DNA from 2 places in the Peribacillus sp. FSL H8-0477 genome. Region 1 is predicted to be linked to the other one. Evidence: a T-box and tRNA genes for the amino acid it is inferred to sense, from the RefSeq annotation. Region 1 holds a T-box; the other holds one or more tRNA genes.
The links. The T-box of region 1 lies ahead of MHI18_RS07145 (valine--tRNA ligase). A T-box ahead of a tRNA ligase gene usually reads a tRNA of that ligase, here a tRNA-Val.
Positions count from the first base shown of each region.

Region 2: it encodes a tRNA-Val, which carries the amino acid that the T-box ahead of MHI18_RS07145 (valine--tRNA ligase) is inferred to sense. The anticodon was not compared.

Region 1 covers NZ_JBBODE010000001.1:1,387,869-1,404,730, forward strand. The annotation lists gene MHI18_RS07110 (type II secretion system protein) at 1-319, shown strand, start outside; gene MHI18_RS07115 (type II secretion system protein) at 316-915, shown strand; gene MHI18_RS07120 (hypothetical protein) at 926-2,542, shown strand; gene MHI18_RS07125 (ankyrin repeat domain-containing protein) at 2,562-3,476, opposite strand; gene MHI18_RS07130 (DUF5057 domain-containing protein) at 3,567-7,073, opposite strand; gene MHI18_RS07135 (sensor domain-containing diguanylate cyclase) at 7,178-8,899, opposite strand; gene MHI18_RS07140 (bifunctional folylpolyglutamate synthase/dihydrofolate synthase) at 9,005-10,288, opposite strand; gene MHI18_RS07145 (valine--tRNA ligase) at 10,399-13,050, opposite strand; T-box leader at 13,101-13,341, opposite strand; gene ysxE (spore coat protein YsxE) at 13,562-14,617, opposite strand; gene MHI18_RS07155 (LysM peptidoglycan-binding domain-containing protein) at 14,681-16,066, opposite strand; gene MHI18_RS07160 (hypothetical protein) at 16,477-16,617, opposite strand.
Region 2 covers NZ_JBBODE010000002.1:932,183-949,044, forward strand. The annotation lists gene MHI18_RS16315 (ATP-dependent helicase) at 1-1,942, opposite strand, end outside; gene MHI18_RS16320 (hypothetical protein) at 2,063-2,425, shown strand; gene MHI18_RS16325 (spore coat protein) at 2,468-3,007, opposite strand; gene MHI18_RS16330 (hypothetical protein) at 3,127-3,351, opposite strand; gene MHI18_RS16335 (GNAT family N-acetyltransferase) at 3,499-3,924, opposite strand; gene MHI18_RS16340 (2'-5' RNA ligase family protein) at 3,930-4,445, opposite strand; gene MHI18_RS16345 (alpha/beta hydrolase) at 4,540-5,265, opposite strand; gene MHI18_RS16350 (hypothetical protein) at 5,463-5,684, opposite strand; tRNA gene MHI18_RS16355 (tRNA-Val) at 5,866-5,938, shown strand; gene MHI18_RS16360 (hypothetical protein) at 6,236-6,433, shown strand; gene MHI18_RS16365 (SMI1/KNR4 family protein) at 6,496-7,047, shown strand; gene MHI18_RS16370 (hypothetical protein) at 7,067-7,279, shown strand; gene MHI18_RS16375 (DNA/RNA non-specific endonuclease) at 7,608-8,570, shown strand; gene MHI18_RS16380 (nucleotidyltransferase domain-containing protein) at 8,674-9,459, opposite strand; gene MHI18_RS16385 (helix-turn-helix domain-containing protein) at 9,917-11,971, shown strand; gene MHI18_RS16390 (acetate--CoA ligase family protein) at 12,280-14,469, shown strand; gene MHI18_RS16395 (MaoC family dehydratase N-terminal domain-containing protein) at 14,476-14,934, shown strand; gene MHI18_RS16400 (MaoC/PaaZ C-terminal domain-containing protein) at 15,015-15,431, shown strand; gene MHI18_RS16405 (thiolase C-terminal domain-containing protein) at 15,465-16,628, shown strand; gene MHI18_RS16410 (Zn-ribbon domain-containing OB-fold protein) at 16,640-16,862, shown strand, end outside.

The DNA of each region.
Region 1 (16,862 bases):
TAATTATATAGAACAGCTGGATTTTGATAAAACGATGACTTATCTTACTAACACAACAACAAGCCCATTAGTCCTAAATAAAAGTAATTGTGCCGACCTCAGCAGTGACGCTACCTGCCAAAGGATCTTTGAATCTGTCATTAACAACGTTCGATTTGAAGCCGTCGTTACACTAAATAAGTATGAAAAAGATTCTACTGAGAAAATTGATGCAGAAGTCGAGACCCCCCTTCAATTAGAAAAAAACTTGATACCGATTTCTGTTAACGTTACATGGAATGAACAGGACACCACGGTGAAAGGGATTATAAAAAAATGAAACAACTACTTTCATCTAATCGCGGTTTCACGCTCATTGAAGTTTTACTGACTGTAATGATTGGGACAATTGTCTCTTCTATGATTTATTTATTATTTACGACCGGACTCAATCTCTATCAAAAAATCCAAATCGAAGGACAGCTTCGAGATGAAGCCGATTATATAGCGACGATGATTTTAGATGAAATGTACAGCAATTCTCCTGAAAGTATCGAAACGACAGCTGATGGCATTAAGCTTAACCGGGCCGGTACAAAAGAGATTAACAGCTATCTTATCGAGGATACTGATACGGATAAAGCGGAAATAGACATTTATTTTAAAAATGGTCAATTTACGATTAATAGGACCAAAGAAAGTGGAACTGAGACGACGGTTTTAGATATTCCAAGTGCAACCTTACTAGATGAGTTAGACGGCAAGAAAACAGAGATTTCACTAGCCCCTTCTTCTGCTTGTACAAATAAGGGAGACCAAAAAGAATGTACACATGGCACACTCAATGTAACGATGGTTATCGAAAATAATCCTCGAATACAAGGCTCACTGATTAAAACAGAACCGCTCGTTCTCGAGAGCAGCTTCGGATTTTAAGGAGGATCATATGTTAAAAAGTCAAAAAGGCTCCACACTTATAGCCGTCATGCTGGTCTTTCTCGTTCTGACAACCCTGCTTCTAGTCCTTTTAGCTGCAAATATTGGCGGTGCTAAACGTACCGAAACGCGTGAAACGGATATTACCGAAAATCTAGATGCGCTGGCTGCCATGAAAGAAGGGGTTGCTGTTACCCAAGCATTTATCACTAATAACAGCCCGACTCTGCTTACTTCAATCACTACCTATGATACGCAACTTAAAAAATTTATGGATGAAGAAAATGCTAAAAACATTGGATACAAGCTTAAGGATACAACTAGTGCCCCTCTGACAGCTGGTTTTACGAGAGTACTAAAGGTAACTAGTCCACCTTACAGCCAGTTAGTTTATGTAACCGCCACTCCAAGCTTTCTAAAATATGCACTCGGATCGCGTTCAAATCTAACCATGAATGGTTCGCCCTCCATCCAAGGAGATATTTATTCACGGTATTCCTTGAATATTAGTAATGAAGCATTATATATGAATAACGGCGTGCTTCAATCAAAATCAACGTATCTCCCAGTTAGTAAACATTCACCCGAAGTTACTTCAGAACTTTTTATTGAAGAAGGGGATCTACAGCTTTGTACGAGTGGAAACTGTTATAGTAAAACCGCCAATGCTTATAAAAAAACAGCCGGCTGGGGAACCCTATCCCGTGAGAAGTTACCAATAGATATCCACACAGCTTTTAGTGACAAATATGCCCCACGATACGCACAACTGGATGCACCCTTTGCTGATATCGATATCCCTGGTACTTTTCTAGAAAAAGCAAGAGATGTCGGGATTATGCTAAGCGATTTTCCTACTGCGTTTTACGATACAGAGGAAAAAAGAAATGAAGCTAAAGTCGCCCATATCCGCGATCAATTAGCAAAAGAAGCTCCAACGTATACAGATTCGAAAAAATTAGAAAAACCTCCAGCATCTCCATATATATTGTATCGCGGCGATCCAAATATTAATGTATCCTCCTTAACCGTACCTGAGGATGGATGGCTGATTATTGATGGTGACGCAAATTTTGAAGATAACGCTCAAAAAGCACTCGATATAAAAGGAAATATTTTAATAACCGGTAATTTAAAGCTGACAGGGAACTTGAGTTTTGATTCTGTTATCTATGTATTAGGCCAAACCACCATAAAAAATGCTAATATTCATTGTTATCAAAATTCCTGTACAACCGGAACAATTGATAAAGATATTTGGAAAAATCCCGCCTTTATTTTAATGACTCAGGGCAATTTAGATATTAACTTAGTTAATAAATTTAACAAAACTACAGCTGGAATTAATGGATATCTGTATACCGCTTCAGTCGCGGATGTCTATGGAGTAGGATCGTTACTGAATGTGACGGGCGGCCTCTTTTCAAAAGATAACTTAACAATTAATAGTTTTAGAGGGAATGCAGCAGAGGGCACCCCTGAACTGACTTTTGACGAAAAAGCTGATATTGAATTTTCAAGATTTAAAATCGTTAACAATAAACGACTATTTTTCGAACAAGAAGATGCATTACCTAAAGTTAAACAGCTTTCCGCCGTTCCAGATCGACTGGAAAAAGATAACTAACAAAAAAACTCCGCTCAGATTAGTCAGCGGAGTTTTTTAATGTATCCATCACGTCTTCATGCTTCCATTCTTTTGCGTATCCATAAGCAGTTATTCCTTCAGGACTTTTTAACGCTGCGTTTGCTCCGGCTTTGAGTAACAAATTAACTACTTCAACGTTACCAAACTCACTAGCATACATGAGCCCTGTTTTTTTAGCTTTATCCTTTGTATCTACGGCTATATTATGTGTAAGAAGCAAGCTGACGATATCACTCCGGCCATTAAGAACTGCACTGATTAAAAGGCTATTGCCACTTTTATCTACGACGTTAACCTGCTTCTTATCTGCCTTTATCAGCTGTTCACAAACCTTCGTTTTTCCTGACTGCACAGCGTAAGCTAGAGCCGTTTCACCAGTTTTATTGCTGACAGCTGGAGATATTCCTTCTTCCAGCAAGAGCTTCACTACCTCATCATTGCCTTTTAATGAGGCATAATGCAGGGCCGTATTCCCCTCGTTATCAACAAGATTCAACTGATCCTTATCCTGTTTTATCGCTGTTTTAAACAACTTAACAGCATCTTTTTGCATGTCAGGATTACCTTCAAGCTGAATACTATCATTCAATGAAAGTGACAGCTGAACAAACAGCGGCATGGCTGATTGTTCATTGATTTTCGCGTTTTTTTCCAATAGTTCGTTTGCGATAGCATACTCCTGATAAGCAATCGCATATTCAAGCGGTCGTCTACCATTCTCTGTTTCTGCTTTTAGTAGTTTCGAGTTATCTTCTAATGACTCCAACACCTGTTTTTTATTTCCAGAAGTAATATTTTCTATAAATGCATGAAGTTCTTCAGGATTCACCTTAGCAGTTGCTGATGTATACGCATAGAAACCAGAACCGGCTGCTACCATAATAATCAAGAATATTACTAGATATTTCTTCAAAGGAGTTCTCATTTTACACCCTTTCTATGATGCATGCAGCGAAAAATAAAAAGAAAAGAGGGCATGGAGACTGCAGCCCTCTTGTTCCTTTTAATACTTATCATCATCGTTGTTATTACCGCCGCCACTGCCATTATCGCCTTCTTCACTGACTATGACAGACACCTCAGCAGTAAATTGCATTCCTTCTTCATCAATAACTTTTACGGTCACCATGGATTGACCTATTCGTTCGCCCGTTATCTCACCTGTAATTTTATCGAGTTTAACATAATATTCCTCACCCTTAGCTTGGGTAAACTCAGTGGATTTTACATTTGTTGAATCTGCTGGGTGTTTAATAACCGTAATAGTATTAGTCTGACCTTTGGTAATATATATCGGCCCGTCTACCGAAATGGATGTCAATGGTTGTCCAACCTTAACAGTTACCTTTGTTGTTACTTTTCCATCTGGAGTTGTTACCTCTAGTATAGTTTCACCTGTAGCATTTCCTTGAATTTTACCGTTCTCTACTACCGAGGCAATGGTTGGACTGAGTGAAGTCCACACCACTTCCTTATTTGTAGCATTATCAGGTTCAACCCTAACCGTAAATTTATCGTAAATCTCTGTTTTATCGATTTTCACACTATTAGGCGTCACTATGATATTTGTGACGGGTACATTTTTCACAGTAATAGTAGCAGTTTTTTCAGTCCTGACACCTTCTGAATTTAGTCCCGCGACAAACAGTTTAATTGTACCTTCTTTTAAACCTTTAATAGTGAAGTCATCTTTATTAATAGAAGCTGTTTTCTTATTATCCGTCTCATCAGCAAGCCAAACTTCTAAACTAGATCTACCATCTTCAGGTACTATAGCCGTAATAGGCAACGGCAATGTTTCACCAACATCTATGTCCATATCTTTTACAGTGAATTCTTCAACTGGAATCCGAACTGTAATGGTTGCACTAGCTTCTTTTACATTCCCAAAGTTATCGGTTACTTTTACTTTAACAGTGGTCTGACCTTCCTTAATAACCTTAGCAACACCAGTCGCAGGATTAATCTCTAGGTTTTTCCCACCACTCTCTTCACTCCAAACAATCTCTTTAATTCCAGCCTCTTCAGGAAGTATTTTTAAATCAAGGCTGAAATTCTTTTCAGAACCTTTACTTAAAATATAGCTTTCTGGGAGTTTAATCCCGGTCAAAGCCACATCAGCAAAGAAATTAATAGAATTGAATGCTGGTTTCTCCTTTTTATCGTTTAGGTCTGTATAGCTTAGTATTGAATCGTTAAGGGCATATTGACCTTTCTTAATCGGTGTTACTTGAACCGAAAAAGTTATGGGCTTTGCCGTAAATATAGGGTTTCTTTCAGTTCCGGATTTTTCATAAATGATATCAGAAAGGTTTCTAACCAGTTTGATTCCTGTTTCTTCACTGCCTGTTTTCGTTCCTTCTGAGACCACTTTTAAATTCGCTGGAAAATTTTCTAGTAACTGTATTGACTTAACACTTACTTCATCTATTTTTTTAAGCTTCAAGTCATTAACTAATGATTCAGCAGCTTTCCCTGTAATGGCCTGCGGCGTCACTATATAATCAACAATTACATTCTCCCCAGTTTTCACTGGACTTGGTGCTGATATAGAGCGATTCACTTCTAGACTAGCTGTTATCTTTTGAATAAGAACCTTAACTACCTTTTCACTTATAGCACCAGAAGCATCGGTTGCTTGAATTTTTATCAGAACCTCGCCGCCATTTGGCATTTCATGTCTCAATGATTCATTTATTGTCGATCCATTAGTAACATCATTATTGGTCGAGACTAATTTGTCATTTATAAACACCTTAGTAGACACTTTCTTATCTTTCAAATCATAATCTTGTAATGTGTATGATAATTCGATATTCTGATTTGTTGGAATGATTTGATTTTCTGAAGGCGTATGCACAGTAATTTCAGGTGCATGATTCGAACCTAAAAATGCACGGTACATCGTATTGACGAATAAACGTTGTTCTTCATCTGGAAAACCAGTACTTGTATGGCCAGTTCCTGAATAAGTAATATTCCCCTTAGAATACGTATAATAATGATTCCAACTGTCATTCGCATCCCGACTGTCTTCATCAATGTTATACCATGAAATGATATCGGGATCTTCTAAGTTCAATGTAAAATACTGATTATGAGTATTAGCAATTTTAATATTTGTTTTTTCATTACCTTGTGCATCTTTATCAATTGAGAATGGATAAGAAGTAACGAGCCCTTTATTAACTATTTTTGTGTTTGTTGCTTGGTTCGGTGCAGAATATCCTAAATTGGTCATTGGGTTATCTTGCCCTGTCGCATCTCTAAAGTTTTGCACCCAAGTGTTTGTAGTTGAACCATTTTCGATGAAAATTGTATCATGAGTAAACATAACACTTTGCTTAGAATTAATATAAGAATTTACAGTGTCAGCGGCAATTTGAGAAATAGCTGCTGATTTATTATATGAATCAGCGAACCCGAAGATCACCATATCGTATTTACCATTGATTGTCCGATGTGTTGTTGAATTAAATGTCGTCATGTTGACTACATCTATTTCAATATTATATTCATCTGTTCTTTTTAAATAGGATTGCTTCATGTTTGATTCGGTCTTTAGGGAACTTGAATTTGAACTATTCGTAACTTGAAGAACCTTTACATCTACTGATTTTCCTTTAAATTTAATCATACCTTTTTCATAACTTTTTAGATTCGTTGCATTGTCCACTAATTCCAGCTTCCAGTACCGTACCCCTGAATAGCCTTTTGGCAATACAAAGGAAATGGTTGACGAAGAAGATAACACATCTTTCTCAGCCACGATTTCATCTGTTGAATATTTATCGTCAAAATTAGAATCAATATATAGTTTAGCTTTTAAGCTTCTAGAATTAACATCAGCAGGAACGGTAACATTCATAGTAAAATCAAGCGTATTTCCCGGCACATACTGGGCTGTTTTACTAGGTTCTCTGGTCAAAGAATAACTAGGTGTTTGTTTATATGCATTGCTAGTTAAAAACTGATTAAAGTCTGATCTAAATTCTCTTGTTCCTGTAAAAAATTTCTTATCATATAAAATAACATTAGCCGGTGTATTGGATAAATACGTATTAAATTTTTCTTTTAATTTATTTCCTGTCTTGATGCTGTCTACGTCCAAAATAACAGGTTGACCCTTTATAATAAAATCTTCAATAATTTCATTTGCTTTTAACCTGGTTATGTCATTCATAACTCCTGAAGTATTATGATTTTTCCCGCTTACTCCCGTACTTGTATAGTTGCCTTCCATAATGGCAATCACATCATACTTGCCATCTAATTCCTCACGTAACGCAACAAATTTTTTCATCGTCATAACCGTATAGTCAAAATCATAATCAAAATTCCCTTTTTTAAGTTGGCTCGGTAATTGGGATCCTCCGGAAGCCACAATCTCAAGCACCCGTAATTTTGATCCTGATTGTATAGCTGCTTCGGCATTATTAGACATAGGTGTGAAAATCGAAAAAATCAGCAATAATGACAAAAAGATTGTACTTAGTTTCTTCATGTCCATACACATCGCTCTCTTATAATCTATTATTATTCCTTACTTTTATTATATAACGCGGTTCTTACAAAAATCTTGTTTATTTTACAAATTTTGTGACACAGGTAGACTTATCCCACATACTGAGCAACTTTGTTCCTTCCGGCCTGCTTAGCTCCTGTATACATGGCACGGTCTGCGTGACGAATCAGTGCTTGTTCGTCATCCGCATCAATAGGCGCAGTGGCTACACCCATACTGGCAGTAATCGTCACCAGCTGTTTGGAGCGGTGTTCATCAAGATCTGAATGGACCGCGAATGGTTTATTGGCAATCGATAATCGGATAAATTCAGCAAATTTAAAAGCTTCTTCCTTTGCTAGATTCGGAAGAAGAATTACAAATTCTTCTCCGCCATATCTAGCTAACGTTCCCGTTTTACCCACAATTGAATTCAGCCGTTCTGCTAACTGGCAGAGAATTTCATTGCCGCTTTGATGACCAAAACTATCGTTTACCGCTTTAAACCGATCAATATCGATTAAAATAAGTGAGACATTTTTCGTAATGTGGTTAGCTAGATTCGTAAACTGTACTTGCAGTTCTCGTTCTATATATCGGTAATTATATAAATTAGTTAATGGGCAGCGCTCGCTTTGCTGCATGGCCAGTGAATGGTGTCTAGCATTTTCAATAGCCACACCTAGATACGAACAAAGAATATCCATTATCATCATTTGATGGTTTTCATAGGCGCGTTTTTTTGTCGATACAAGCATGACTTCTGCTACAACCAGCTTGTCTCTGACAATCGGAATCGTCATAATACTCTCTATATTCGGCTCAATGATGCCCATATCGAGATGCTTCCATTCTTTGCGAGAATGAAAGAGTAACGCTTTCCCCGTCTGCCAAACTTCTCCGGTAATTCCAAGTCCATTCCGCAGCGGCTCGATATTTTTTTCTTTAGCCACACCATTTTCAAAATAGCGCAGTAGATGAATTTCCTTTTCTGCGTTATATATATCGAATATATAGCCCTGTTCAGTCTCAACAATCGTCGATATCCGATTAATGAATAATTCAAGAACACCATCGATATGAAGTTTTTGAGTAAGCTGATGACCAAATTCTCCAGCACTTTTCAAATGAGTATTAATCTGTTTAGATTGATTATATAATTTTAGAATCCAAGCTAAGCTAATGATGGGAACGCCAATAAGGACGATTGAAATAATTCCGATTTGTTGATAGAGAATGAATAAGATAATCCCGATTGGCAATATCAACAAAGTGGCTATGCCGTCCCATAAGAGACTTTCATCTTTAAACGTGAATTTCTTATTATGTAAAAAATAATCTGAGATGGAGAGCATAATTGAGTTGGTAACAAAATAGACTAACTGGTAGACCATGATTAAAAAAATGTGCTTCCCATCTAATGTTGAACCAAATTGATGATCACCGCCGAATGAATAATAGGCTAAACCGCTCATTAAACTCATAATAAAAAATAGTAGTGAATTAAGCGGAATGCGATATACTTCCGGACGACGGATGTGTACCATCAAAAGGATAAAGATGAAGGAAATCTGTGTCGCCATGATTTCTGCTGCTAATCCAAATTCGAGAAAGAGAGCTAACGAAACACCTTGTACGACCGTTACCGGATCCTTGTTAATCATGATCGGCATCATGGAAAGAACACACATTAATGCTAAAAAGGCTAAAAGGTGCCATTCCTTGCCGATGAATTGAGGAGGAAAATAATGAAACGTCAGCCAGAGACCTAATGGAAAAATTAGTGCCCATAATCCCCATATCGTCCATATTTTCCGATTTGAAATCACCATTTCCCCCTCCTTCTTCCAAAAACTATGTAAATATTGGTAAAATAGTCCTTGTTTTTAAATATTTTAGCAAATATTTGGATTAAAGTCACACTAATTAGATAGTTTTCAGAAAATTATTTTCCTTTTTAAGTACGGACGAACAAAGGCAACAAAATATAATGAACCCGTAAAAATGAGTATTTCATTTTCTTTTACCGTATTTAGGCCATATTCAGCGGCTTCTTTCCAATCAGTGAAGGCGATTTTATCAGCCAATTTACTTGCTCTAAGTAGATCATCAAGGCTGGAAGCTCGATCGATGTCTATCTGCGTCAAAATCAGTGCGGATGCATGTTCATCAATAAGATGCAGCATGTCGTCGAACTTTTTATCTTGTAAGGCTGTAAAGACAAAACGATAATTCTTATCAGGATACCGTTCCTTTAAGGTTTTAATCAGAACTGTAATGCCCGCAGGATTATGAGCACCATCAATAATTATCTGAGGACTCAGCCTTTCAAATCTGCCGTTCCATTTGGATGCAAGTAACCCCTTCCGAATGCACTCTTCATCTATTTGATAACCATATTGCTGATTCAATAGTAAGATCGCCGAAACACCAAGTGCTGCATTGTCGACTTGATGTCTGCCAAACATAGGTTGAATCAGGTCTACGAATTCTACATCTCCAAACGTAAGTGAAAACGATTGAGTTTGATTCTGTATTTGATAGTTGCTTATCGTCAAATCGTGGTCAAGCCTATAAAGCTGTGCGGACTGCTCAGCTGCTTTAGCGGCAATTACACTGGATGGTTCCTGAACACGAACGCCTGAAATAACAGGTACTGCTTGTTTAATAATACCCGCTTTTTCAAAAGCGATTTCCGCCAGTGTATTCCCAAGAATATTCGTATGGTCAAGTCCAATGGAGGTTATCACTGAAAGAAGCGGTGTAATGACATTGGTCGAATCCAGTCGACCGCCTAACCCTGTTTCAATAACAGCGATATCAACCTTCCTTTTCTCAAAGTACATAAAAGAAAGAATCGTCAAAATTTCAAAATAGGTAGCCCCGTATTTTTCAATGACCGGAAACGCATTATTTATCAATTCAAGTAAGTCCTTGTCTGAAATTTGAGTGTTATTAATCATAATTCGTTCATTTACTCGTTCTAGATGCGGAGAGGTAAACGTTCCTGTCTGTAAACCAGACTGTATTAATATTTGCTTGATTACATTTAGGGTTGAACCCTTTCCATTGGTACCAGCGATATGAATCGACCGGAATTTTCTTTCTGGATTCCCTAGAGCTGTTAGGATCGATTCCATTCTCCCTAGGCCAAAATCCATGCCCAACGCTGATTCTCGAGTATGTAAATAGTTCATCATTTCTTCCACTGTGTTAAACAATTAGTTCCACTCCTCATGGCTGAACTGTAAATTTTTCTTTCCATATTACCATTCTTCTATTTAAAAAGCCCGCTGAAAATAACAACATGTTATTTTCAGCGGGTATTGGCTTACAATTGCTTTAATTCTTGAATCCGGCTGATTACCGCATCACGTTTTTCTACATAATCTTGTTCTTTGGCACGTTCTTCTTCAATAACAGCTGCTGGGGCTTTTTTAACAAAGCCTTCGTTGCCTAGTTTTTTCTGAACACGTTCTACTTCCTTATTCAGTTTCTCACACTCTTTATCTAAACGTTTAATTTCATCCTCAATATTGATTAAGCCTTTCAGCGGAAGAATGAGTTCAACACCCGTAACAACCGCAGTCATCGCTTGTGCTGGTCCTTCTACATTTACCCCAATCGTTAATTCTTCAGGATTACAGAAACGTTCAAGATAAGCACGATTTTTCTCAAGCTTCGCCACAATTGATTCGTCTTTCGCTTTTAACATCAAGTTGATCTTCTTACTCATCGGCGTATTTACTTCTGACCGGATGTTACGTACAGAACGAATAATTTCGACAAGCAGCTTCATTTCTTCTGCTGCTTCCGTATTCGTCAACGCAGGATCAACAGTCGGCCACGCTGCAAGGGTAATGGATTCCCCATTATGCGGCAAGTTCTGCCATATTTCCTCGGTAATAAACGGCATAAACGGGTGAAGCAGGCGCATTGTGTTATCAAGAACATAAGCAAGAATCGAACGTGTTGTTTTCTTCGCTGCTTCGTCTTCCCCGTATAATGGCAGCTTCGCCATTTCAATGTACCAATCACAGAAGTCATCCCAGATGAAGTTATATAGGGCACGGCCAACTTCACCGAACTCATATTTGTCAGCTAGTCTTGTTACGGTTTCAATCGTTTCATTTAAACGCGTTAAAATCCATTTATCGGCCACTGATTTTTCACCATTTAAATCGATTTCTTCATATTTCAAGCCGTCCATGTTCATCAAGGCAAAGCGAGAAGCATTCCAGATCTTATTCGCAAAGTTCCATACGGATTCAACTTTTTCCGTACTGTAACGAAGATCTTGACCTGGTGATCCGCCTGTTGACAAGAAATAACGTAATGAATCGGCACCATACTTCTCAATCACTTCCATTGGATCGACACCATTACCTAGTGATTTACTCATTTTCCGGCCTTGTTCATCGCGAACCAGTCCGTGAATAAGCACATCTTTAAATGGACGTTCTCCTGTAAATTCAATTCCTTGGAAGATCATCCGTGATACCCAGAAGAAAATGATATCATAACCAGTTACAAGTGCACCGGTTGGGTAATAGCGTTTGAAATCAGCTTGATCAGTATCCGGCCAGCCCATTGTAGAAAATGGCCAAAGTGCTGAACTGAACCAAGTATCTAACACATCATTATCCTGTTCCCACATCTCGCTGTCAGCTGGTGCTTCTTGACCAACGTAGACTTCGCCTGTTTCTTTATGGTACCAAGCAGGAATTCTATGTCCCCACCATAGCTGACGAGAAATACACCAATCATGAATATTCTCCATCCAACGTAAGTACGTATTTTCAAACCGTTCAGGAACAAAATTAACTTTTTCGTCTTCGGATTTCTTCTGTAATTCAATGGAAGCATCAGCAAGCGGCTGCATTTTAACAAACCATTGTGTAGAAAGATAAGGTTCTACAACAGCTCCGCTTCGTTCTGAGTGGCCAACTGAATGAAGATGTTCTTCAATTTTGAACAATACACCTTGTTCTTGAAGATCTTTAACAATCTGCTTACGGCATTCAAAACGGTCCATTCCTTCATAAATACCAGCTTTCGCATTCATCGTACCGTCTTCGTTCATCACAAGAATGCGTTCAAGATTATGGCGGTTCCCTACTTCAAAGTCATTCGGATCATGTGCCGGTGTAATTTTTACAACCCCTGAACCAAAATCAATTTCAACATAATCATCGCCCACAATTGGAATTTCACGTCCAACGATTGGTAAAATAACAGTTTTTCCGATCAGGTGTTTATAACGATCGTCTTCTGGATGAACCGCAATCGCAGTATCACCAAGCATCGTTTCTGGACGAGTTGTTGCGATTTCAATTTCACCTGAACCATCAGCAAGCGGATATTTCATATGATAGAAGGCACCTTGAACATCCTTATGAATCACTTCTATATCAGAAAGGGCTGTTTTCGTAGCTGGATCCCAGTTAATGATTCGTTCCCCACGATAGATTAGACCTTTTTTGTATAAGTCAACAAACACCTTATTAACAGCTTTCGACAAACCTGAATCAAGGGTAAATCGTTCACGGGAGTAATCTAGACCCAATCCTAATTTCGCCCATTGATCACGGATATGTCCTGCATATTCTTCTTTCCACTTCCATGTTTCTTCAAGGAATTTCTCGCGTCCTAGGTCATAACGGCTTATGCCATCTGCACGAAGTTTTTGTTCTACTTTCGCTTGAGTAGCAATCCCCGCATGGTCCATTCCCGGCAGCCAAAGTACGTCCATTCCTTGCATCCGTTTCATACGAGTCAGAATATCTTGGAGTGTGGTATCCCATGCATGACCTAAATGAAGCTTTCCTGTCACATTCGGCGGCGGGATTACAATCGTATACGGTTCTTTTGTTTCATCAGGTGCGGCTTCAAAGTATTTTCCTTCTAACCACCACTCATATCGCCCTTTTTCGATAGTTTGCGGATCATATTTCGTTGGCATTGATTGTAGATTATCTTCCATAATAATTCCTCCTATAATGGCTTTTTTTCCATAAAAAAACTTCCTCATCTCAAAAGGACGAAGGAAGTTTTTCGCGGTGCCACCTTTTTTCCGAAAAAGAGAATCATCGCGTGTTTTGCGATTCTTAATCGGCTCTCAAATAAGATAACGGCTTCTGCCGGCACCCGTTACTCACTTCACGGATACAGCTCACAGGCGACTTCAGGGGATACTTACTTAGAAACCTTTCACCAATCGGTTTCCTCTCTAAAAGCAGCTTTCCACCGTACTACTCCTGATCACAGCATTCAATTTATGTAGTTACGTCATTATTCACAAAAGAATTAATACTATTATCTTACTTAAAAAACAGGGCTTTCGTCAATCATCTTTTCCTTATTTCTGAGATTTTATACGATTTGTGCTAGCTTATGCGAGCTATTTCAGGTATGTGCGAGGATTACGTGAAGGAGTCTTCCAGATAAAAAATAGCCGGAGCAAGGATGATCATGATTCTCCTCCTGCTCCGGCATTAACTATGCTCCTGTTCGGCTGCTTGAGCTGCTTCCGCTGCTGCAGCTTTTTTACTGTTTTCAATTTCTTCAATTTTCATCACCATATATTCAATGTTTTTCAACTGCCAGTAGTGGCGTTGTAATGATTTCACGGAGTGGTACTCACTTTTGTTTGTTTTCTCGAAATACTTTCTCGCAATGGAGACAGTAGCGCCGGGATAAGCTAAATAGCTCTGGAAAAGAAGCATTTCTTCTTCCTTAAACGGAAAATAGCGAAAATAATTATATAACCAATCAATACAATCATTATTATTGGAGGGATATGTTTTGGCCGTTTTCTCCAAAAACGGAAGCAAATCAAAATGCGGCGGTGCTTTTTGTGACCTTTCAAAATTAATGAAATAACCATAGCCTCGTTCATTATAAATAAAGTGTTTTAGTGAGACCTTGCCGTGTGTGACAACTGTCCTGACTTTTTCCAAGTCCTTTGACTTCTCTGCCCACGACTCTATTTTTTTCAGGGAGTAATCCATTGCTTGTGAGATATCGGTATAATAGTTGCAAAACATCATTTCAAAAGGCGCCATATACCATTTCTTTTCACAAGCAATGACAAATTCATCTAAAAATTCCCGTTGCTTTTTCCACTCCTCAACGGTCACGTTATAATGCTCTTCTCGTTCCTCAGCATCCACCGGAATATCTCTCACCGATAACGTGTGCATACGTGCTAGTTCACGAAACATCTGCTTGTGACGCTCGGAACGTTCTCCGCTTTCTTCATCAACAAGCCAAGGCATTAAATAATACAAACGGTTGTTATTCAGAACGCCATATCGACCACCCTCAGCTTGGTAAATTGGCACAATTCGATTATAGCCGCGTTGATACAGCGTTTGGATATTGCGGATAAAATCAATCCCCTCCTGTGCTGGCATTGACTTTAACGCAAAAATCCCCTGTTCACTGTAGACCTTCGTGATTTTCCCAAAGTCTTCAAGATACTTAACGCGAAGTCCATATTGAGACAATATTTCACCCAAGTTTTCATTCGGTTCTTTATTTCGGTACACTGTCTGTCACCGCCTTTCTTCATTCAATAAAAGCAGAGCCAATAATGACCCTGCTTTTATCGGTTAGTGCTTGTATATGGTCACCTTAGGAATGTACAACACTTGACCTTCATAAATATCCATTGTTGGCTCAAGCATATTGCTGTTCATTAAGGATTGAACAGAGACCTCATAACGCTCCGCCAAGATATCGAGTGTATCACCTTGTTGGACGATACAGACCTTCATCTTCACAAGCTCTTCTTCTTGTTTCCTGCCGAAGAAATCTGTTAGTGAAACATGCTTCTCTTTCGTTTCTTCCTTTGACTCCTGTTTATTTTTCTTATAACTTTTAGATCGCGGAATTTCTACAGCTTCCGCTTCTTGAGGCTCTGGCTTTCGAACAAGATCCAATAAGTGATGGTATTTCTTTTCTTGTTTTTGTTCAGCTTCAACTACTGACTCCTCTTCACCACTTTCTTCATAAACAGGTTCTGTTTTTTGTTGAAATACCACTGGGTCTGCCGCTTCCACAGAGCGAACTTCCTCCATTTCCACTTTCTTCGGTACAGTCTCAGTCGGGCAATCTTCCTGGTCTCTTTTCAGCACAGGTCCTTTTTTCGGTTCAAAGACAGTGGTTGACGATTCATCATCTGGCTGCTTCCTAGCTTCAACGTAAAACGGCTTATATAAATCATCCTCAGAGTTCATCTCGTCAGACTCAGGACTCTCCCTGTTAAGCGGCTCCATCTTACGATCGGCAACGGCCTCCTCGCTCGATTCAACACTTGACTCCACTTCTAATTCCACTGAAGAATGGGAACTCGACTCTTCTTGTTTTTGCTCCCGGGACCCGGCACTTACCTCTTGTTCTACTTTATCGTATTGCTGAGAACTCGACTCTTGGTCAAATTCGTATCTTGATTGAGAACTTACCTGCTGCTCTTCGGTTGACTGCGAACTTGACTCCTGTACGATTTCGATCTCGTATTCTTCTTGTTTCAAATCTTCTCTTTGTGGCATATGCGGCTGTTCACCATAAATACCTGTCACCAGCAAGTCAGCCTGAAGCTTCAAACAATTTCGTTCAATCAACGTATAATCAAACGTCTGAATGTTTACACCAATATCATCCACTGACTCCACCCGATTATATGGAATGGAAATATCAACAGGAAAGCGATGGTTAAATTCCTGCGTGCCATTCCCTGAGTCTTCTACAGATTGCATCGTCTTTGGATAATACCCCTGTGAATAATGCTTGATTTCTGATTCACCACTTGAAAGATTAATCTTATATTCCCCACTCAAATCAAGAGTTCCTTTAATTACTACATACTCATCGCTTTCTTGAATAGTCACATTTGGATCGAGTGAAATCGAATAGAGCTCGGCTACTTCCTGCCCCTTCTGAAACCAAATCGACTCCTCGAGTGTAAAACGTAAAAACGGCAAATTATCCGCGGTCAAAACCATTCCTCCTTTCAAAACAATAACGATACCAATACAATTTATGAAACTTAACAGCTGTTTATGCCACCAGATTGTTGGATTATTTCAAAAGTTAGTATGGAGGAGGGACTATGAGAAATGTATTTTTACCACTTTACTACCTAGAGCAAAGCAGCCTCTTAAGCCATTCTTCTTCCTTACACCAAAGTCACCAAGCTAATCCGAATATTTTAGTTATCCCTTTATAACTCTTGTTGCAAAAATAGGGTATCTGGCTCTTTTGGATACCCTTTTTGAGCAATTCTGCCTCTCAAGCTATCAGAAAGTGATTGGATATTGATAAAAAGCTAGGATTCTACATTTATTTCACCATTTCAAGCTTGCCGGATCACCTAAATGGAGCTTAATGAACGCTGATTCGTCCCATTTCAGCTGTTATTCGGCCCTTTCTCTGATTGATTCGGCCCTTTTTGGCTATCATTCGGCCCTTTCTCTGATTGATTCGGCCCTTTTTGAATATCATTCGGCCCTTTCCAAGATGAACTTGCTGATCCAGTTATAGCTCTCATTGAAAACTACTGTTTTTAGTAACCCATTTGGATAAACCCGCCTCTCAAGCTACGAGGATGAGCCTATTATTCTCCACCGTTTTAAATGGAAAAGCTAATCCAAATATTTTGGTTATCTCCTTATACCCCGTGTTGCAAAAATAGAGTATCTAACTCTTTTGGATACCCTTTCTGGGCAACCCCGCCTCTCAATCTATCAGAAAGTGATCTATTTTTGATAAAAAGCTAGGATTCTACGTTCGTTT
Region 2 (16,862 bases), on a different contig from region 1:
CAAAGCGTCTTGCGGCTACTTTTAAATCTCGGATGTCGTCAGAACCTTTATCCACACTGACTTCATCACCGCGTTTTTTTACGTAATCTGTAAAGCCAAGATCCTTTTCAATAAATTCAAGTGCAACAGAAGGGGACAAGCCGGATAAAGATCGAATTTTTTCAGGTAATGTTTTTAGCTTTCTCTCCTGAAAGGCATGTCCTGTTTTAACATGTGAAAAGGCATTAATAAAATCACAATCTTGTAAGATTGTTTGTGCTTTCATTTCTTGTAAAGCACTTTGTTTTAAAAACAGGGAAGATAATATTGAACTCACTGGTTTTGGATCTTCAGGATCAAGCGCCAGCCGCATATAAGCGAGCATGCTTTTGACTATTTTACGTTCATAAAAGCTCTCGGCATCTCGTTCAATTACAAACGGAAGACTAGAAGCTGCCAGCCGCTCAAAAATAGCTCGTGACATGGAATGAGTGCGGTATAGAATAGCAAAATCACCTGGTTGAGCACCTTGTCTGATTTTTTCTTGGATATCGGTCACAATCATGGTCGCTTCAATTTCCTCATCATAAGGATAAAACAAAACAGGCGGGTTTCCGTTATCATGCTGTGCTTGCATGGCTTTGGCACGGCGTTGTTTATTGCGCTTAATCATCCGGTTAGCTGTCGAGACGATTTTATGTGACGAACGATAGTTCTCTGTCAGTTTAATGACCTTTGCTTGTGGAAAGTCCCCTTCAAAATGGAGAATGTATGAAGGGTCACTTCCACGGAAGGAATAGATGGACTGATCGTCGTCACCAACCGCACACACATTTTGTGTATTGGCTGATAAGAGTTTAATTAATTCATATTGTACAGCATTAATATCTTGAAACTCGTCGACTAAAAAATAGTGAAAGCGTTCTTGATATCTGGCTAATAGCTCTGGGTAGTCACGGAAAAGTAAATAACAGCCTACCAGCATATCGTCAAAATCATAGCGATCGGTTTGAGTTTTATAGTCTTCGTAGCTTTTATATAATGATAGACAAGATGTTTCAAACTCGTCCTTTGGTTTAATATCCTTAGGGAATAGAAGTGAATTTTTCCATAATCCGATTTGCTGTAACGCTTGGTCATAAGCAAATTCTTTTTCATCTAATCCTATTTCCCGCCCCGCGTTTTTAAGAATCTTTGACCTCTCCCACTCCCACTTCAAGAGACGATCCCGCTGCCATTGATCTGGTTGATGGAAGATCAGGATTTTATAGAAAATACTATGAAAAGTCCCGCTGACAAGCTGCGAAGCAATCATCGGCGTGATTCCTGGATAACTTAGCAGACGTTGTTTCATTTCAGCGGCTGCTTTGGAGGTAAACGTGACAAGCATAATACTTCGCGGATCAATCTTTTTTTCCGTCAGCATAAAAGCTGTCCGAACCGTTAATACCCTTGTTTTTCCGCTTCCAGCGCCAGAGAGAACGAGTAATGGCCCCTCAATTGTCGATGCTGCAGTAAGCTGCTGACTATCAAGGATGACACCGCATCTGGCTAATTCATTGAAGTAAGGATTATCAATTGTTGAAGGTTTTACAAGTTTCTTTTCAAAATCAGGACTACCGCTGACTTCTTTGGATGTAAGGAAGTTTTGCTGGACAGGTTTTTCTTCTGTAATGGTACGAGAGATAGGAATACGAAACCCATTTTGTTCACGATACTCTACTGTTTCAGTAGAGGGAGAACTCGGGCTGGATTCCCATTGCAGGGTATTGCATACGGGTACATTTGGAGCTGCATGATAAAAATGCGGCTCTTCGTGTATACCTACATATAATTTGACTGGTGAATGGCAAGCAGGACATAACAGATTCCCACGCTTTCCCTTTTCAAAAAGGATTTGCAGTTCATCAGGTGAAATACTGTCTAGTTTTATAAGTCTATTTTCTGATTTTGCTGCTTTCATAGGTAAACCCTCAAATCTGCTTCTGCTGAAATAGTATTGCAGGTTTTATCATAACAGAACAAAAAGAAAACAAAAAGTTGTAAAAGTGGTTTAACTAGTAGAAATATTGGGAATAGGTCTATGAGTACATACATTCATTTACTATTTAAAAACTTTAGGAAGGGTGAAAATAAAATGGGATACATAGCACCAGTCACACAGTTTGATTACATCCAATATGCTAATCGTACAGCTGCTGCCGAAAGCCAAGCGAATCGTTCTGTCCATGGAACATCCCCCATTTTCCCAATGAAGTTTTACAGGGAAATGAATACAGATCGTACTGAAACGCAGCCCACTGAGACAATGTCAGATCATGAACCTAACGAATTAAGTATGTATAACGGTGCATCTAGACATAAGAATTATGTTCCAAGAGAAGTTATCGAACAAACAGCAACGGAGTTAACAGGCAAGGGATGGTTTGTTAATGCAATGGTGTAAATAAAGTCAAAAGGACACATATGTGTCCTTTTGGGTTTACTATTACAGAACGTCAACTTCCACAATAATCGCAAGAAGCAATTGAAGTAAAAGCTGGATATTGATAGCGATTTGAGCATCAGTCGTTCTGATTTCAATATCACGGCTGTTTTCAACAATTGTTTTTTGGCGTGTAATCTGGCTGATTTTAGACGTTTGCAGCAATTCTTGTGTGATTGAAGAAGAATCCTGGCCGTCAGCAATTGAAATGCTGATAATGACAGCAATCGCAGCTTGAATGGCAGCTTGTAAAGAAAGTGCTGCTTTTAAATCAACTGAAGTAACCGTTACATCACAAGAATCTTTGATGAAAATTAACTCTTCAGATAATTGGAATTCTGAATTACCTTGAACAGCTCTTTGATCGATGTTATTATCTTCGTTACGGCAAAATGCGGATAATGGGTGACGATCGTCTGAATCTAGAGCAGACCACCTTTTTTCTTGGCGACATTCCTTTCTGCTTTCCTCTCTACAGCTGCTGCTTTCGCTGCTGCTGCTCTCACAATGATTTCTATTGCTTCTATACACCTCTTGATTCATAATAATCCTCCTTAGGTTTGATTCTTTATTAAAGTATGCGTCAACTGCCATGATGTTTGGACGAATCTACCTCGGCAAATAACTATTTTGTGCGGATTTTTGGGTTAAAGCTGACGAGGCTATTTAAATGAGTCATAAACATTAGTAGTTGGATTTACATCGGCTTCGGTAATGCTGGTATGTTCGTCAGTTAATTTCTTGTATTGCTCCTGCAGATGGAGAATCGTCTTTTTCAGTTGTGCCTTCTCCTGATCTGTAAGATTAATATTCTCTTTTTTGATGCCATGTTTCCGTAATGTGCTGGATACAAGCAGCTTCATTAACTCCTTTTGAGATTCCTCCATATTAAATCCTTGATCACTGATAACAATCTCCTCCTTTTCCTTTCATACTCATAGACTATGAAGATAGGAGCTGATAGGACAGGGGCAAACGTGGAATTTCTCCATTTTGAGCAAAGAAAAATCCCGAACCAATTGGTTCGGGAGTACTTACATGTCTTTTATCATAGTCTTATGAGGAATGCCCGCATCGAGGAATTCTTCTGAAACGATACGGTATCCGCGTTTTTCATAAAAAGGAATCGCTTGAATCTGTGCATTTAGCTTGAATGTGTGGATATCTTGTTTAGTCCCATATTCTTCAAGAGCATTCATAATAATAGTGCCGGCACCCTTACTGCGAGCAGCGGGCATCACGCAGATACGTTCAACCTTACCGATTCTATCAAGAATACGGAGCCGCCCTGCACCAGCTGGACGCTGAAGTTCATCATATAAAATAAAATGAGTAGAAGCATCCTCAAACTGATCAATTTCTTCTTCCTCAGGAACAAGCTGCTCCTCAACAAAAACTTTCATACGAACATAATAAGCATCTTCAAGTTGTTTTTTAGTAGTTACAAGTTCTATGTTCAAAGATCTTATTCCTTTCCAAGCTTGTACGTTTTATAAACGTTCCAAGTGCCTTGTTCATTTTGTTTCATTAATTGAATTTCAGTAATAACTTCCTGATGGGTTAAATCAAGCATGCTTAACTGACCTAGAACATCAGAATGCTCATTAATCGATAGATTCTGACCGATCGTGATATGCGGGACAAAATTATAAGGCGAAGGTGCTCCAGCAAACTCTTCTTGATTGAATGCATTGTACAATCCCTCAAGTTCTATTGAAGGTTCAACCTTAAAATAGATGGTATTTGAGACTGGTTGAAACGTGCTCGCTTTAAGAACCTTAAGCACCATAGGGTTGAAATGCGTAACAACATCCTCGATTTTCTGTTCAATGTTTTTAATTTCAGCATCTGACGCTTCAAAAGCCGCTTTAATTGTAACATGAGGCGCAATCAAGGAATAATTCGTATCATACCGTTTTCGATATGAATTTGCTTTATCCTGTAGTGTCTTAGAAGGAAAAATAGCGATACCATATTTCATAAAAATACCTCCCGAATGAGAATACTGTACTTTGTACGTTATTTCAAATAGTATACCAAAAATTAGGTAAGATTGTGACGTAAACTACCTATGCTTAAAACATTTCCTTTAACGCCCGTTTAAGATCCTTTTGCCAGAACTTCCAGGTATGTGTACCTTCAAACTCATCATAAAAATAAGAAAAGCCTTTTTCTTTCATCAATGCACTTAATTCTTGGTTCGGCTTGAGAAAGTCGGAAACTGTATCGTCGGTAGAGGAGGGGACTTCCGTTTCTCCAGTACCGATAACATGATAAATTTCAAGCAAATGAGGTGCCTCAAAATCCCTTACTGCATTGATAACTGTTTCATTTACAAGTGGTGACTGTAAAATACACTTACCAAATGTATGTGGATATTGAAGTGATGTCATGAGTGAGACTGTAGCCCCAAGTGAATCACCGATTAACGCACGGCCCAATCCCATATGGTAAACCGGAAACTCTTCTTCAAGAAAAGGAAGAAGCTCGTGGGCGAGAAAACGTATGTAGTTCTTATTTTGATCCCCATCTGGATGATACTTATTCCAGCGGTCATAGCGATTTTGATAAGGAACACCCACTATGATAACATTCTCCATTTCCCCACTGGCAAGCAGCTCATCCGCTACTCTCCCCATTCTCCCGAGTTGAAAATAATCCCGACCATCCTGAGCAATAAGCAGTGAGTATTTATATAGAGGAGAAAAGTTAGCTGGTAAATAGACAAGCAATTCTAAATCTTCCCCTAAAGCCTTACTGGTAAACCTATATTCCTTAATGGTGCTCTTAGCTTCATTCATCCCGTCACACCCCTGTTGAATGTTTTAAATTAGTTGAAAGGGCTTACGAAATAATTTTACCACACTTATTCTTGTAATTCCCGTCTAAAGGACGGCTGAATGAAGAGCAAATCACTGTGTTATGGAGAGTAAGAAGAAGGACCAGCTTAGCACTGGCCCATATATGAGGAATAAATAGGGAAGAAGGATTAGAGGAGTCAACCTAACCGCTGTTTATAGGTAAGCAGTTGTGCAGATAGAATATTACTCACTTTAAAGGTACGTTTCAACTGACGTAAATAGCAGAAAGCCCGTATTCGATCTTCCTCAATAGAAAGTACCTGAATTTTACGCTGCGTAATCACACCTGACTCTGACATATAGATAATTTCCACCATTCGATTCTGCTCCATACTCTTTGCAAACATCGTCATCAACATCTAATACACACCTCCATAAATGTATTATATGCGAACGTATATTCTTTATGCAATATAAATAAGAACATTAGTTCTCTTTTTGGTAAAAAAGAATTAGAAGTTTTCCTAGAAAAATAGTATTGACATTTACCAAAGAAAATATATAATTAGAAATGTACCAAAACGAGCATCATTACATAACGATCTGTTAGCTCAGCTGGGAGAGCACAACCTTGACAGGGTTGGGGTCGGGGGTTCGAGCCCCTCACAGGTCATCACTTTCCAAAGGCTACAATCCTTGATATCACAAGGTTTGTAGCTTTTTTTGTTGTTGTCTTACCGGCTGCGTTTTGCTCGATTTAAGGATTTGCTCACATTTTGCTCACATAAAATTTTGAACAGCGTTATGGAAAATATCAGCCACTTCATCATCTTGGTTAGGGACAGAAGTTATTAATGTCCCTAGTACCGGTGGAGCGAGCTTTCTTTATGAATATTACAAAATATGGTATATTAAAGAAAAGTTGCAAAGATTTTAAAAAAGGAAATAAGTAGGGATACTTTTAATTACAATGCCAATTCACCTTATAACTACGAAATATATTTACACTACTTCGTCAAAAGCCACTGTATCCGCAGCTACAACAGAAACAGCCACCATAGAACAGAAAATCATAATCGATGACAAACGGGGAAATAATCAGTTCCACTATTACGAGATTAGCAGTGATACAACCAATCATTGTCGTTACGGAAAATCATTTATATGAAAGTAATCACTTTCGAAAATACCGTTCTGTATTAAATCCATATTAATTTGGAGAGTGACCGTATGTTTACAAAACAATTGTTAACTAGTTTAAAAGAAAGATTAAACGAAAAAGGTAGATTACTTAAAACTACACCTGAAGGTCTAAATATAGAAGTAGTGTGCACGTTTGAAGAACCGGCTTCTCCTGAAGAAATTAGCCAAGCGGAAAAAGACTTTAAGATGAAATTCCCAGATGACTACAAAGAATTCTTGTTGCAACATAATGGTGCTTCTCTTTTTTCGGGAATTGAAGATGGAGAAGAAATTGGTGGAGAACTGTGGTTATTTTCAATAGAAGAGATTAAGGAAGCAATAGAAGACTATAATATCGAAAAGGGTAAATTTTTACCGATAGGTTCAGTGTTGGATCAATCTTTAGCTATTAGTAGTGAGCCACTCAAAAAGGGAAGTTTAAATTATTTAGGGATTGCTGAAATAGTGGATCACTATGAATCGGTTAATTTGAATTTCGAATTATTTTTAAGTCGCTTTATTACCACATCTGGAGAAAACTTTTGGGAATGGGATTCGTGGACTGCTGACGATTATTACGAGGAAGATGAAGGCTATTGAGGTATAAGGAGAAGTAAAAATGAATAAAAAGATACTATCTGGTCTTGTACTTGTTCTCGGAGTAGTAATCTTGGTTGCTTGGGAGGGAAACGGAGTGAATAAAGAAGTAAAATCGAATCACTCTCAAAAAAATGAGAAAAAACGTATAGAAGATGTAATATATGTAATCGAACCAGAAATAGAAATCAAGATATGGAAACAACTGAAGATGCGGAAATTATCTATGAACTAACTGAAGAAGAAGAAAGATTGGGCCTTAAGTTTGTGGAGTAAGCGTTATGAAAGGTGAATTTTATGGACTTTTCCAAACCTTTAATTTTTTCAAGGTAACTTATAAGTAATATAAACATATGCTTAGAACAAATACATGGTAGAGCCTGTCATTAGGTTCGGCTATGTATTTTTTTCTATGGAATATTCATCCTAAGAAAATGATATTGCAGCGTATTTGAACTTGTACGAGAGTTATATCATGAAGTGCACAGAGAAAAATAAAATAATAGAATAACAATATGTGATAAAATACACTTAAATGTTTTTAAATTATAAGGAGTCCAAAAATGAAAAAGAAAACAAGTTTTTTAGCCTTACTTTTAACGATTATCTTTATGGTTGGTTGTACGAACGTAGAGGATGCATCTGTCACAGATAAAGAAACAGATTCAGAAGATGTAACCGCAGTTGAAACAAATTCAACTAATAGCGAAATAGAAGAAACTATCAATACGGTTGAAGATGAGCCAGTTGAGGAAGAAGCACCAACTGAACAAAATAATGACCTGTTCTCGGGATACAAACTTATTGAAGTTGATGGTGGTGATTTGTCTGGATATCGTGAACCTAACGTCGTCGTTGACATTGGCTTTGGGGACCGTGAATATTGGGCATTTACTAATGAATACGGGCAGCTAGTACGTGTCATTGCTGACGAAATTACTTTACAAGATGATCGTAACGAACCTGTAACATCGTCTGGAAGATACTATTCTGATGAGGCGAAAGTTCCAGGAGTGGAAAGCGATGTTTTAGATGAAGGACATGCCATCGCAGATTCTCTCGGTGGGGTATCGAATGCATATAATATTACCCCACAAAATAGTACACTTAACCGCCATGGTGACCAAGCTTATATGGAAAATGCGATACGCAGTGCAGGTGGAGCCACTAATTTTGAGTCGGTTATCACCTATCCAAATACGGAAACGCAGATTCCTTCACATTATGAGTATACCTATACGTTGAGAGGCAACAAGATCGTTGATTCCTTTGACAATGGAAACCCTGACGAAGTAAACGAATCACTCGGTTTAACAGGCAGCAAACCTTCTAAATCACCTAGTTCAAATGAAAAACCATCTAGTTCAAATAAAGACGGTGATATTTCTAGTGTTGATACTAACGGTAATGGACAAGTGACGATTAAAGAAGCAAAAGATGCCGGTTTTAGTATGCCCATAACGAGTGAACATTGGTTATATTCCTATATGATTGATAACGATAATGACGGCATGGTGGGTGAGTAAGCACCAAACATATGAAGAAAAGAACGTTGTCGTCAGTATCAAGAAGGGGTTGCCCCTAAAAGTCAGGAATAGGACTTTTAGGGGCAACCCCTTTTTGTATCTATTAATCCCAAACTTCATCTAACGTCTCTAAAAACAAACGATCTAATTTTTCTGTGGGGTCTGTAACTTGTATGTTTAAACTTTTGGTATAGACTTCGAGCTTGGTTATTTCTGTATCTAAAAACTCATTAATTAACGAAATTTTTGGTTCTAAATCCATTTCATCACCGGCTATTTTTCTCTTGAGAAGTTGATCAATCTCCAGTCTAAGCTCACCAGATGGAATGATGTCATCTAGTAGGGAGTGGAAGGAGATAGGTGGAATCGTATTATATTTTTCAATCCACTTACAAGCAAGAATAGGACGAAGCACATAAAAGTATTTTTTTATTTTTACTAAGTCGGACTGTAGATATTCTCGATAATTATTTTTAGCCATATTTAAATAGTGATAGAGGCTAGCATTTGGATAGAAAGTATCTTTCTCCAGTGCTCTCATCTTATTAATGGTTGAAAAGGCTTGATAGTAAAGGATATCTGATCTCATCCATTCCAATAAAGGCGGATTTGATTTTCGTAGAAGGCGTAACGTTTTAGTTAGATCCCATCCACTAATATCAAGTAAATCATTGATTGGTCGTTCAATTACATCTCGTTTGGTACCAATCCCAACTGGGTCAATCGTTAGGTAATACTCTTTTTTATGGATATAAATGAATCGAACATCATAATCGCTGTCTTTTGAAGGAAAGCCCCAGGCACGGCTTCCAGATTCACAGGCGTAAAGTATTTTCACATCGTTTTCTTCTTCAATTTTTTTCAGTTCCTCGAGTATTATGTCTTTCATAGTCAAACGACCTCTCATATGTATAATTTATGCATTATATAACTACTATCATCATTGTTCAATATAAGCTTCAAGAATTTAATTAATCTACCTGTAAATAAAGCCCATCGATTGTAAAATCAAAACACTAAGAGAGCTGGATAATAGTTGAATATCATAGTACCATAGATTAGGAAGATAATGGACACGTTGAGATGAGAAACGTTTTATGATTAATAAGGAAGTAGAATTTGAGTTCAATCAGATTTTCCCGATGAACATAAAAAATTGAGGCACAAGTTAAAGTGTTTTATTGAATAAAATGAGTTTATTGATGCTCGTTATGAAGGAGAAAACGTATTTATAGGGAATACATAGGGGTATGTATAATTATGCTTTTCTGTTAACTAAATTATAGACCATTATTTAAATCGTATAGGAGTAGGTATCGGTTTTAAGTGGTAAACAGGAGGTCTTCATGCAGGAAAATATAAACATATCAATGGAGAAATATAGCCATACGAAGAGTACTATGGATCGTTTTCCCTGGTCAAATAAAATCAATAACTTTTTGGTCCTTTGTATTTATGAACCTAACAATCAATATTATGATCTTAATAAAACGTTTAAACTACATATGGTGAAAGGCACGACAAGTTTTCAGCTGTTTACAAAGACAAAGCTTACCTCTTTTGTCATTTGGGAAGAGGCATACAAGGAAAATGAAGAACTGTTTTTTAAGTTAAGGATTGCTGCACGAAATGAAACGATTTCAAAAATAGCGCAAAGTATTGTGTTCTATCTTATAAGTAGATATGAAAGAATAGCTTCAAAAAGTGACACTATTTTAAATGATAAACAATTAATTGAAGATGCGATTTATCAAATGGAAAATAAATTAAAAAAAGAAACATTTTTGGCTAAGGAGTCTGTTTGGAATGAATTTTACAGTTGGTTTAGACTTCAAATAAAAGAGTGGATTCTGGAAGAAATAATCGGTTTCATGGGTTTTGATGAAATGGAAAGTCTTACTCATGATGAACTGAATAAAATTTTCTATCATCATCTTACTAATCATTTTGCTAAAGATACCGGTTTTGAATCGAAGCTAATCTGTCTAGCAAGTGATTATGTCCAAGAATGGGTTAAGTTAATCATCATTCAGTTTAATTTAGAGTCTTGTTCAATTAAAGAAATAGAGGAACTTCTGTGTGTTAAAAAAGATTTCTTTCCAACAACTGATTTATTATTAACTAGAATTAGGGATTTTTCTTCAAGTTTTACTATTCAAGACCACTTGCTGGTGATGAATAGTGCTCCGTATCAATCTGTCAGAGATGCCATTTATAAAAAAAACTTTCATAAAGTCGGTAAGACCCCTTGGCCATCAACACCTATCTTAAGAGGAAACACGGATGGTTTTATACAAATTAAACCGATAACAAACTCTTTAACCAGTAATCAAAATGCCTTTGAGGAAGCATGGAGTATAGTGCCATTATTGTCGGACGCAGATGTAGATGTATTCGATGCACTTTGCAGTCTTTTTTTATCTAAAGCCAGGCATAACGAAGAAGTTATCGAAATCTATTTGAATGATTTACTCTCCATTAGAGGCTTAAAACCTAAACTTGGTGGAGAAGGCCGAAGAGGTGGATATGAAGCAAAGCAGCGAGAACAAATTTTGAAATCGCTTACAAATATTCAAAGCATATGGATAAACATTCATAAGACGATCATTTATGAAAAAGGTAAACCTGTTCATACAATGTTACATGGTCGAACTTTTATTTTTAAAGATGAGATGGGGGAAGAATATTCTATTTCAAAAATGACATGCAACAAAAAGATAACGTTTACAATTGATGAAGTTTTCGCTAAATTTCTGAATGGTTCGGGAAGGCAGGTTGCCCTTCTTTCAATTAAAGCGTTGCAATATAATCCATATAAACAACTTTGGGAGAAACGGCTTACACGATATTTAAGTTGGCGTTGGAGGACACAAGCCAGGAAAGGTACGTTCTTACAGCCGAATAAAACTAGTACTCTATTGGAAGCAATCGGTGAAAAAATGAATACCCGAACACCTTCACGTACTAGAGAACGTTTCGAAAAGGCTTTGGATAGTTTACTTGAAGATGGTGTTATTGCGTCATGGCATTATGAAAATTGGGACGAATCTATTGCGGAATTTAAGGGTTGGGCGAATATTTGGATGAACTCAATGATATTAATAGAACCTCCGGAGATTATTAAGGATCAGTACCGTTCAATTGAGAAAAAGCAAAAGGGTCAAATGGAGGACCCTCATACAAAACTTATTCATACTAACCAAAAGAAAAATGAACAATTAGGTGAGCAAATAAGAACTACTAGAAAAAATCTTAATCTCACCTTATTTCAATTAGCAGAAGAACTAGAAATATCTGCTCCTTACGTAAGTAATATTGAGAGAGGCATAAAGATCCCATCAAATAAAATTCGGTCGAAAATGATGAAATGGCTAGAAAAACATGGAGAAAATCTTAGTTAATATAATCTTTTTTATTGGGAATCCGCTAAAGTGGATTCCCTTTTTCTATTACTGGAAATAAATTAAGCGTTTATCTTGTTCAGTTGTCGGGGTTATCACCAAGGAAAGTCGGGGTTATAGAGAACATAATTTTTTTAAGAATTCCCTGTATCCCTTGGTGTATAACAGATGTATTAACATTTTTTTAAAAATTGCCTCCTAATAGTTATATGAATTTAGTATTAGTTAATTTTCTTGTCTTTTCCACCCTGCATGTAAGATAAAAGCAACGAGAAAGCTTTATATATTCGTAGTATGGGGGAGAATTAATGACAACTTATCCTTTAAATCGATCGAATCAAACGCTTGAACCACTATTTAACCCTAGATCTGTAGCCGTTTTAGGAGCATCAGCCACTAAATTTAAAATTGGTAATTTACAAGTGAAAACCCTTTTAGATGGTAAATATATCGGTGAAATTTATCCGATAAATCCTAAATCAAAAGAAATTGAAGGCTTAAAGTGTTATCCATCTTTAGCAGATGTACCGAATGATATCGACTTGGCTATCTTTTGTTTAGGTGCTGAACATGTAAAGCAAGGGTTAGAGGAATGTGCAAAAAAGAATGTTAAAGCAGCCATCATTTTTTCTGCCGGTTTTTCAGAAACGGGTGCAGAAGGGATTGAAAAACAGAAAGAACTTACTGAGATTGCTAGACAAAATGGTATTCGAATAATTGGTCCTAACTGTGTTGGTTTAGTCAATTTGTCTAACGGGTTAATCGGAACGTTTTCTCCAGCAATATTATCCGTTCCTTTAGATGGGCAAAGAGGTGTTGGCTATGTCTCACAAAGCGGAGCGTTCGGTGTATTAACGTATATGGCAGCTGCCCAGAACGACCTTAGCTTTGATTATTTTGTGAGTGTGGGAAATGAAATGGAAACAGAGTTTGCTGATGTCGTAGAATATATGGTTCATGATCCAAAGATAAAGATAATCAGTGGATACTTAGAAGGAGCAAAAAACCCAGATAAACTAAGAAACTTAGCTAAGGAAGCGCTGGATAAAAATAAACCGATTATTGTGATGAAGACAGGCCGAAGTAATGCCGGCAGTAGAGCTGCCGCTTCTCATACGGGTTCACTTGCTGGATCGGATAAAATATATGACGCATTCTTTGAGCAATCAGGTATTGTCCGAGCCGACGATTATGAAGATATTATCTCCTTTTCTAAACTTTTTCTTTCCGATAAACTACCAACTGGGAGAAACACGGTTATCATCACTAGTTCTGGTGGACGGGGAATAAATGAAGCAGACCGTTGTGAATCATATGGACTGACGATTATTCCGCTAAGTGAAAAAACTAAGGAAGAGATTAAGCTTCATATCCCTACTTTTGCAAGCGCTTCCAACCCAATTGATTTAACTGCTGCTGCCTCCGTATCGAATCCAGAATTATTTATCGCTCCCTTAAGAGCTCTAGTTGAGGACCCGGATGTGGATAATATTATTTTTACAGAGTTTCCTAATTATTGGGGTGCTGATCATCCACTGTTAAAAGAATTTATAGAGATATGTAGAGAGTCTACTAAATTTATATTCATTACCTCATTTCCTTTGGTAGGCATGTCGATTCCCCAAGGAACAGCAGAGCTTGTTAAAAACGGGATTCCAGTTATACCCGGTAATCTACATCCAATCAGAGGGTTAGCAAAATTAGTAAAATACAGTGAATACTATCGAAAAAATAAAGAGCTGAATGAAATAAATCAACTTGAAACTCCTGCCTTAATAGAGAAGCAAGATATAGAAACATTATTGCATTCGGGAAAAACATTGAGTGAATTAGAAACAAGCACTATATTGGATCACTATCAAATTCCCACGACAAATCGATTTTTAGCGGCGACAGCCGAAGAAGCATCAAATTATGCAACTATGATGGGTTACCCCGTTGTGTTGAAAGTGGACTCACCAGATATCCCACATAAAACGGAGGCAGATGCCATTCGATTGAATCTGAAAAATGAGCAAGAAGTAGTGTTGGCATTCAGTGAAATTACTCGTAACGCACTGAATTATAAACCTGATGCTGCAATTAATGGGATTTCCGTTCAAGAGATGCTCCCAGAAGGAGTGGAAATTATCATAGGGGCGAATAATGATTCAGTTTTCGGACCTGTCGTCATGTTCGGCCTAGGGGGAATCTTTGTAGAGGTTTTCAAAGATGTATCACTGAGGGTTGCACCTCTTACGAGAAAAGACGCTTACGAAATGATTGAAGAAATCAAGGGGAATGCCATTCTAAAAGGTGCACGGGGGAAAGCTCCTGTTCATATCGAATCAATCATAGACGTGTTATTGAAAGTATCCGCATTGGTTACGGATTATAAAGATACTATCAAAGAATTGGATATAAACCCTCTAATCGTTTATGAAAATGGGATTAAAGCGGCGGATGCCATGCTTGTGATTGGGAAAGAAGCAGAAGACAAAACCACGGTTAGGGGGTAGAAGCTAATGGAACTTGATTATTTAAAGGGGTTAACAGGAACTCAATTTGTATTTGAAGTCGAAAAAAGACATATCCGTCAATTCGCAGAAGCAATTGGTGATTCTAATCCATTATATGTCGATGAAGAGTATGCTGCAAAAACCATGTATGGAGGGATTATTGCACCACCCACCTTTCCTATTGCAATAGGGCAGGATAGTGGAGAAAGTTTGGATTTAAAACTCGATCAAAGAAGAATGTTGCATGGTGAACAGGAATTTATCTATAAACGCCCGATTCGACCCGGGGATAAATTATATTGCCAGATGAAAGTTTCAGATGTGTATGAACGCAACGGGAAAAAAGGGCCTATGCAGTTCGTGGTCCTTGATACAGAAATGAAAGATGAAGCTGATCAGTTGGTTGTGATAAGCCGTACAAATATTATCTATAAGCCGCTAAAAGCTAAAACCTCCACTAGTTGATAAAGGTGTAATAGGTAAAGTGATGAAAGTGAAACCCGGATTCGCAATAGAATAGAGAGCTAATGAAAGGAGGAAAAGGAATGCTTATTTATGAAGAGTTACAAGCAGGACAAAGGCTTACGTCACTTACCAAGGCAAGTGTAACTAAGGTGCAATTAGTCAAATATGCGGGTGCTTCAGGAGATTTTAATCCGCTTCATACAGATGATGACTTCGCCAAAAAGATAGGCATGCAAGGGGTAATCGCCCACGGAATGCTGGTTATGGGCTTTCTAGGTGAATATGTAATGAACTTAGCAGGGGATATAGCGGTACCAACAAACTTTAAAATGAGATTTGGTGCTATGACTGTACCAGGAGATCAAATTACATGTTCCGCTTTCGTTGAAAATGTCTATGAAGAGGAAGGAAAACGCTTTGTGCAACTGGAGCTTATTGCAGAAAAAGAACCAGAGCATGTTGTGGGATCAGGTCAAGTAGTCTTGCAATTTCAGTAGATTGTTTTAAGCAACTAAAAGGGAGGCTTTTTTATGGTAAGCATAAAAGATCGGTACGCCATTGTTGGCGTAGGGGAAAGTGAACGATCCAAGAATTCTGGTACAACGCCCTTACATATGGCATTGGATGCAGCACGGGCAGCATTAAATGACGCAGGGCTAGAAGCGAAGGATATCGATGGATTCATGAGCTATTCAGAACATGATTCTTGTAGCTCACATCAGTTAGCCACGTATTTAGGCGTTCGGCCGAAATATGTTAAAGATATTATGGGTGGAGGCAGCAGTACGGAGATGTTAATCGCAGATGCTGTTGGTCTAATTGAAACAGGGCAAGTAAATACTGTTTTAATTTACCGTTCGATGAATGGGCGATCGGGTGTACGGATGGGCGGAGGCGGCTGGGATGTAAATATGCTCCAGAATGCTTTTGAAGGGGGAAGTTTTATCATTCCTTATGGAGCGGGTAGTCCCTCTCAATGGTTCGGACTTTTTGCCACTCGTCATATGCATGAGACTGGATTAACTCAGGAACATCTTGGACATGTTTGCACAAGTTTTTATGAACATGCCCAAAGAAACCCTAAAGCCTATTTTTATGGTAAACCTTTAACGATGGAAGAATATAAAAAAACACCATATTTGAGTTTCCCGTTCAATAAGCACGACTTCTGTATGGAATCGGATGAAGCAAATGCCATTATTGTCACTTCAGCTGAGCGCGCTAAAAATGGAAAATCTAAACCCGTATACATTATGGGGATATCTGCGAGGCAGTGTGTGTCACATGCACATTATTGGAACAACTTAGATGAAGTGGCAGCGGATTATGTTGCCCCTGAAGTGTATAAAATGGCGGGAGTGGGACCTGAAGATATTCATGTTGCTTCCATTTATGATTGTTATAGCTGGGTGGTCCTTCGACAATTAGAGGCCTATGGATTCGCACCACGAGGTGAAGTAGGGAACTTTGTAGCGGAAGGAAACTTGCGTATGGGCGGGAAATTACCTTCTAATACTGCAGGTGGCATGTTGTCAGAAGGCTATACACATGGAATGAATAATGTTTTAGAGATTGTTCGGCAAGTTCGTCATGAATATAAAGGTACGGATCGTCAGGTTGAAAACTGTGAAATAGGAATATGTACTGGCTGGGCTGGTCCGGATATAGCCGGAGCTATGATTCTTAGAAATTAGGAGGGAACGAAATGGATAATCAAAAACCAATTCCAGTAAAAACCCAAGATAACAGCCCATATTGGGATGGGGCAGATCGTCATGAACTAATTTTACAAAAATGTAATAGTTGTCAAGAATATTCACATCCACCAGGACCGAGTTGTGCAAAATGCGGGGGTACCGAACTCAGCTGGGAAAGCCAAGGTAGTGAGATAAGTGGAAAAGTTTATTCGTATATCATATCTTATCGTC